Regions from separate parts of the Roseovarius sp. BRH_c41 genome, predicted to be linked through region 2. Evidence: riboswitches for the same ligand, from Rfam matches in the RefSeq annotation. Region 2 holds a riboswitch; each other region holds the start of a gene.

Region 1 (2,262 bases), on a different contig from region 2:
AAGCTGCTTTTCCATGTTCTCCTTGATCTTGTGCATGGCGACATGGCCCGGCCCCTCGATCATCACCTGGCAGTCCTTGGCCCAGGCAATTTTGGTCAATTCGCCCAATGTCTCCAATTCCGCGAATTGCGCGGCGTCATTGGCATCGGCGATCGAGCCGGGGCGCAGCCCGTCGCCAAGCGAAAAGCTCACGTCATATTGGCGGCAGATGTCGCAGACCTCCTCGAAATGCTCATAAAGGAACGACTCGCGGTGATGATGCAGGCGCCATTTGGCCATGATCGAGCCGCCACGGCTGACGATCCCCGTTACCCGGTCCACGGTCATCGGCACCATATGCAAACGCACGCCAGCGTGGATAGTGAAGTAATCCACACCCTGTTCGGCCTGCTCGATCAGCGTGTCGCGGAACACCTCCCACGTGAGGTCTTCGGCGATGCCATTCACCTTTTCCAAGGCCTGATAGATTGGCACGGTGCCGATGGGCGCGGGGGAATTGCGGATGATCCATTCGCGAGTGTTGTGGATGTTGCGGCCCGTGGAGAGATCCATCACCGTGTCCGCCCCCCAGCGGATCGCCCAGACCAGTTTGTCCACCTCTTCCTCCATCGAGGAGGTGACGGCGGAGGTGCCCATATTGGCGTTGATCTTGACCAGAAAATTGCGCCCGATGATCATCGGCTCAAGTTCGGGGTGATTGATATTGGCCGGGATGATGGCGCGGCCTGCCGCGATTTCCTGCCGGACAAACTCCGGGGTGACGTAATCAGGGATATTGGCGCCCCAGTCGTTGCCGTCACGGTGGCAGGGTGTCAGCTCTCGCAGCTGATTCTCGCGGATGGCGACGAATTCCATCTCGGGCGTGATGATGCCTGCGCGGGCATAGGCGAGTTGGGTAGGGGCAGCCCCCGGTTTGGCGCGCAGCGGCTGGGGTTTGACCGGAAATTCCGGTACCAGCCGGTCGCCCGTGACAAAACCGTTATCCTCGGGTTTGATGTGGCGGCCCTCGTAATCCTCCACATCCCCGCGCGCCATGATCCAAGAGCGGCGGAGTGGCGGCAGGCCCTGGCGAATGTCGGTGGTGAGGTCCGGATCAGTGTAGGCACCAGAGCTGTCATAGACGGCAAGCGGGGCCTCGCCAGCGGTCGGGTGGGTCGAGATTTCGCGCATCGGCACCGCGATTTCGGGATGCAACTGGCCGTTGACATAGATTTTTCTGGAGGCGGGCAGGGGCCCGGTGGTCACGCTTGGGGTGATGCGTTGGGTCGGGACGTTCATGATGGTGCTCCTCGAGTCACGTTCTGCAAAGAGACCAGATGCGCGCGGCTGGGGAGGCATGAGAGCATCGCAGAGCCCCCGGTTCAGACCACGGGATATGCCCCTTACCGGCAAAATCACGCGCCCTAGCTTCCTACGCCAGTGTCAACTGGATCAGGTTCAAAGGGTCGCGACACTGCCCGTAGCGGGCCAGCCGCCTCTCAGTCCCTCGGTTGGGACTCCCCTGCGTACATTGTGGTTATCTTCAAAAAACCCGGCTGGCAAGCCTGTGGATGGAGTGCCTCCTCTGAAGTTCTCTAATCGCATTGGTCAAGTTTTATAATTGATGCCTTCACGCGCGCCAGGTTCATGGCTCTCTCCGCGGTCGACCTCCATGGGTCGCCGCATGTTGGCGTCGGATGGTCGGATCGGCCTAAGTGGTCCTCGCACTCGTTTCGCTGATCAGTGCATTCAGAGTGACGGCCTTATCCGCGTCATACGTCCCGGCGGGGACGCGTCCGCTGGTTTAGAGCGTTTCGCGTGAAACCTGAGTCGCGGGGGATGCCCAATTGGTCTTGAATGTGATCCATCCTGAGTGGGAGGATGGGTCATATCAGCACCTTTGCCTTTGGCGCTTTGTGTGCGATTTCAGCGACTGATTGAAGATGGGTTAAGCGGGCGGGCGTCGGCGTTACGTCTGAAACTCTCGCCAGCCACAGGCGCACGATGGGCACGACAGGTCAGAACCAGAGGAAATTCGGCCCCGGCCCCTCGGGGGCGTCCACGCGGTCAGGGCAAGCTGGCACCACACCGTGCATTCCTTGAGGAGCTGGTTGCCCAAGACCCGGACATCACGCTCTTCCAGTTGCGCGACGCATTGGCCGAGGCGGAGGGGGTGCAGGGCGCACGTCAAGTAGCTGCCATACGAGCCGCAGCACTTGACGGGCAGCTATGTATTGCAAAGCTGGTCGCCGAACCACTACGTTTTGTACATTCCCAAGTCGT
Region 2 (2,262 bases):
TTGTGCGGCAGCTTGATCCTCGGGCGAGAGGATAGGCCAGACCTGATCAAGCTGGCCGCGCAGATAGGCCACGACGCCCTCGAACCCCGGCCCGCTGTGCAGGGTGATCCATTCCCCGAACCAAAAGCGGAGGTCTGTGGCGCGGTCCGCATGTGGGCTGGCCCAGTCGAGATAGGTCCATTCGGCGACGCTCAGCACCGCGATCATTTGCGCATAGCGCCCTGATCTTGCCGCCGCGCGCATCAGCGCCTGAAACTCGGCTGTCACCGGATGGGCGGCGGCGGGCGGCTCTACAGTGCCGCCCAAAGCGTCAATCGCACGCAGGAAATAGGTATTCTCCGGTCCTGAAATCAGCCCCAGAAACTGTGCCGCCGGTATGGCATCCGGCAGGCTGGGCGCATGGGCGATGGCAGAGGCCAAGAGCCGCACGAAATCCTCGATAAAGAGGTAATCCTGTTGCAGATAGGCGAGCATCAGCGCCTCGGGCAGCGTGCCCGCCGCAAGCTGGTCGGTAAATGCGTGCCGGGTGGCGGCCTGCCAGTCCTCGGCCACAAGGGATTTGAGATGGTCGGTGGGGCGCATGGCTGTTTCCTTTCAGGCGGGCGCGCGCAGGCGGGCAAAGAGCCGGCCCTGCGCGGCCAAAGTCTCGGGGTCATCCACCGCGCGTGGCACCGGGGCAGAAGGCGACGTCACATCCTCCAGCCCGGTCTCGGTCAGGATATGGATGGCGTGTCCCATGCGCGCGGCCTCGGCCGGGTCATGCGTGACCATCAGCACCGTGCGCTCCGTCAGATGCGTGGCCGTGAGATCCTGCATCTGCGCGCGGGTGCGGGCATCCAGCGCCGAAAACGGCTCGTCGAGGAGGACGATGGGGCGATCCTCCATCAGCGTGCGCGCCAGCGCCACACGCTGTTTCTGCCCGCCCGAAAGCGCATGGGGGCGCTTGTCGGCATGATCCGCCAGCCCCACCCGCGCCAGCATCTCGCGCGCCCGCAGAATGTCGCGCGGTCTGCCGCGCAGCCGCGCCCCAAGCGTCACATTGCCCAGCACATCAAGCCAGGGCATCAGCATTTCACCCTGCGCCATCAGCGCCATGCGCCCCGGAAGCGGCAGACCGTCCGAGGCCGCGATTGTCCCGGCAAACTCTGTCACCTCGTCCAGCCCGGCAATCAGGCGCAAGAGCGTCGTCTTGCCCACGCCGGACGGTCCGAGCAGACAGGTGATGCGCCCGGCCCTCAGGGTTAGCCGCAGCGGTCCAAAGACCGGCACAGCCCCAATCCTGGCGCTGCCATCGAGGGTCAGACTGGGCGGTGCGGTCATGCGCGGCCTCTTCAAGCTTGGGCCGCAGGCTAAGGGGAAGAAGGGCGCAAGGCTGCGCGGTCTCCGTTCCCTCCGCCGGTGCAAGCCGGATCAGGTTCGATGGGTTGGCTCTTCGCCTCTCAGCCCAAGCGGGCACCCCAACGGATATGTCAGGTGTAGCAATGCGTCTTGCCGTTGGCAAGGCTGCGGTGGCGCATGGAATATACCCTGCATTTTAGATGTTCAGCGCTTGTTAGGACTTGGCTGTCAGGCTGGCGCCATCTGAGGGGAGAGTGTCATGCACGGGCTGGTCAACCGCGCCATCGAGAGATTTGTCAGGGATACCTATGGGCGCGATGTGTGGATTGACACGATTCGGCGATTGGATATGGGCCTGACCGAATTTGAATCGATGATGATCTACGAGCCGCAGGTGACCGCGCAGGTGCTTGCGGCGGTGGGCACGCGGCTTGCGCGCGGGCGCGACGACTTGCTTGAGGATATCGGCACCTATCTGGTCTCCAATCCGGCGACCGAGGCGTTGCGCCGCTTGTTACGGTTCAGCGGGGTGGATTTTGTCGATTTCCTGCATTCGCTTGATGACCTGCCAGAGCGCGCGCGCCTTGCGGTTTCTGACCTCGACTTGCCCGCCCTGGAACTGCTCGATCAGGGCGGCGGGCTCTACCGCCTGCATGTCGGCTGTCCAGAAGGGGATGGGCCGCGTTTCGGGCCAGTGGTGGTCGGGCTTTTGCGGGCGATGGCGGATGACTACGGCGCGCTCGCGGTGGTCGAGCATCAGGGCGAGGCCGGAACCTGTGAGATCCTCGAAATTCGGCTTCTGGACGAGGGGTTTGCCCATGGGCGCGCCTTTGTTCTGGGGGCCGGAGGGGGGGCGCCATGACGGATCGCGATCAGGTGCTGTGCCAGATTCTGGCGGGCTTTTGTCCGATGCATGCAGTGCTG
Region 3 (2,262 bases), on a different contig from region 2:
CAAGCGTCTCGATTTCGGGTCCAGTAACCGCGTGCTCGACCATCAGCACGCGAACGCCTTCGAGCGCACCATGGGCCCAACGACAGATTGGATAGGGCTTAATGTAGTTCCGCAAGAGCGTCCAATCCTGTCCCAAATCTCCCCAAATATGCGTCACGTCGGCCCCTTCGACCGTGATGGCGGGCGCGCCGATAAAGCCACGCTCGGCCTGTATCAGAGACGAAATCCCAACCAATGCGCCCATTCCTGACCCATCATGCAGCATGGTGGGATTGGCGATCTCGCGCATCATCTGACTGCGCGGCCCATGGTATTCGGCGATACCCATGGCCTGACGCAACACCTCGGGCGTTTGCCTCCGAAGATGTGCCCCCAGTGTCGCGACCCCTAATGCATTCCATGCCCCCGACGTGTGGTAATCAGCGGTGGTGGCATGCAGCGCGACGCCCGCCCGTGCGGCTATCTCATAGCCCACGGCAAGGGCTGTGAGCGCCTGCCGCCCGGTCAGATCCAAGGATTGCTCGGCATAGGCAAAGAGCGCTGGCACCAGGGCACAGCCGATATGTCCCTTGGTCGGGTTGTAGCCATCATGCCCATCGAGATTGTCAATCTGCGTGGCCAAGGCCCAAGCCGCCCCCGGCCTCGCGCAGCGCCGACCATCAAAGAGCAAAGTTGCGCTGTGTTTGTCACTACTCGCACCGTGAAAATCGACCGCAAACTCGCGCGCGATCCTACTCACGTCGAGCGATGCCGCCCCCGCCGCAACTCCAAGTGTGTCGACAAGCAGTAATGCGGCCCGTTCAAGCACCGCCTCAGGAATGGAAACCGAAGGATCAAGCGAAAAGTCAGCGATCTTATCAAACTGATGAGGCACCGGAGCAAAGGACATCAAGGCATCTTTCTGCAAGGAACATTTCCTCACCCTGACGCGATTACGCGAAGCCTTGAGTCCTGTTTGCGACATGTCCTATCCCGCAATCTCCTCTTGCAGCATAAGAAATCGGCTGTTAGCTATTGGCAACATCCGTTGGGGTGCCCGTTTTCGGGCTGAGAGACATTACGTCAACCCATCGAACCTGATCCGGTTGATACCGGCGTAGGGAACGGACATCAGCACGCAACACGCGTCCCAAGTCCGTTTCGCTCGACATGAGAGGACTGGCCGATGGTGGCAACGGCATTGACAATCGCGGGCTCCGATAGCGGCGGAGGTGCGGGGATTCAGGCGGACCTCAAGACCTTTTCGGCCCTGGGTGTTTATGGCGCCAGTGTGATCACCGCCGTGACCGCACAAAACACCTGTGCGGTCACCGATGTGCATCCCGTTCCGAATGCCGTTGTTGCCGCTCAGATCGCTGCTGTTTTGGGCGATATCAGGGTCGATTGTATCAAAATTGGCATGTTGGGCGATGCCAGCCTGATCGAGACCGTGGCAGAGGCTCTGGTGGCGTACTCTGGACCGATCGTGCTTGATCCGGTCATGGTTGCCAAATCCGGAGCAAAGCTCTTGCCGGATGCAGCCCGAGAGGCTTTGATCGCGCTACTTTTGCCGCGTGCCGATCTAATGACCCCGAATTTACCCGAGGCCGCGAGCCTTCTTGGCGCCTCAGAGGCTGAGGATGACGCTGAGATGCAAGCTCAAGGTCAGCGCCTGCGCGACATGGGTGTTCAAGCGGTACTGATGAAGGGTGGACACGGACGCGGCGACACTTGCAGCGATTGGCTGATCTCTGACGGGGTGGTGAGGTTCGACGCGCCCCGTATCGCCACGCGCAACACCCATGGGACGGGATGTACTCTGTCCTCTGCCATCACGGCGGGGCTCGCAAAGGGCCTAACATTGCACAAAGCGGTAGAGAACGCACATATCTGGCTGCATCGGGCGATTCTGGCCGCCAACATGTTGGAGATCGGCCAAGGACATGGCCCGGTGCATCATTTTCACGAGATCTGGACATGAGCAAGGCGATCACCATACGAGGGGCGGGGATCGTGGGCCTCTGCGTTGCCACAGAGTTGATCGCACAAGGCGCGCGCGTGATCCTGCGTGATCCTGCGCCAGAGCCGGGACCAACCGCATGTTCTTGGTGGGCGGGGGGTATGCTTGCGCCTTTTTGTGAAGGATTCAGTGCAGAAGAACCCGTAGTCCGCCTGGGTCAACAGGCGGCGGATTGGTGGTCAGCACAGGGCGTCAAAGTCGAGCGTAAAGGCACTCTTGTGGTAACGTTGCAACGTGATCGCCGCGAACTGGATCAATTTGCC

Evidence for each region. A riboswitch is a leader RNA that binds a small molecule or an ion and turns the genes downstream of it on or off. The one in region 2 is predicted to bind thiamine pyrophosphate.
Region 1: it holds a riboswitch for thiamine pyrophosphate, as region 2 does, so the genes downstream of both, thiC (phosphomethylpyrimidine synthase ThiC) here and VR71_RS09975 (ABC transporter ATP-binding protein) in region 2, are expected to answer to the same signal.
Region 3: it holds a riboswitch for thiamine pyrophosphate, as region 2 does, so the genes downstream of both, thiD (bifunctional hydroxymethylpyrimidine kinase/phosphomethylpyrimidine kinase) here and VR71_RS09975 (ABC transporter ATP-binding protein) in region 2, are expected to answer to the same signal.

What each region holds. Positions count from the first base shown of each region.
Region 1 is NZ_LADY01000037.1:176,876-179,137, forward strand. Features, by position in the region: gene thiC (phosphomethylpyrimidine synthase ThiC) at 1-1,278, opposite strand, end outside; TPP riboswitch at 1,392-1,513, opposite strand.
Region 2 is NZ_LADY01000029.1:23,496-25,757, forward strand. Features, by position in the region: gene VR71_RS09970 (TenA family protein) at 1-582, opposite strand, end outside; gene VR71_RS09975 (ABC transporter ATP-binding protein) at 595-1,320, opposite strand; TPP riboswitch at 1,371-1,470, opposite strand; gene VR71_RS09980 (heme NO-binding domain-containing protein) at 1,598-2,200, shown strand; gene VR71_RS09985 (GGDEF domain-containing protein) at 2,197-2,262, shown strand, end outside.
Region 3 is NZ_LADY01000059.1:32,568-34,829, forward strand. Features, by position in the region: gene VR71_RS17950 (MmgE/PrpD family protein) at 1-907, opposite strand, end outside; TPP riboswitch at 1,019-1,120, shown strand; gene thiD (bifunctional hydroxymethylpyrimidine kinase/phosphomethylpyrimidine kinase) at 1,166-1,960, shown strand; gene VR71_RS17960 (FAD-dependent oxidoreductase) at 1,957-2,262, shown strand, end outside.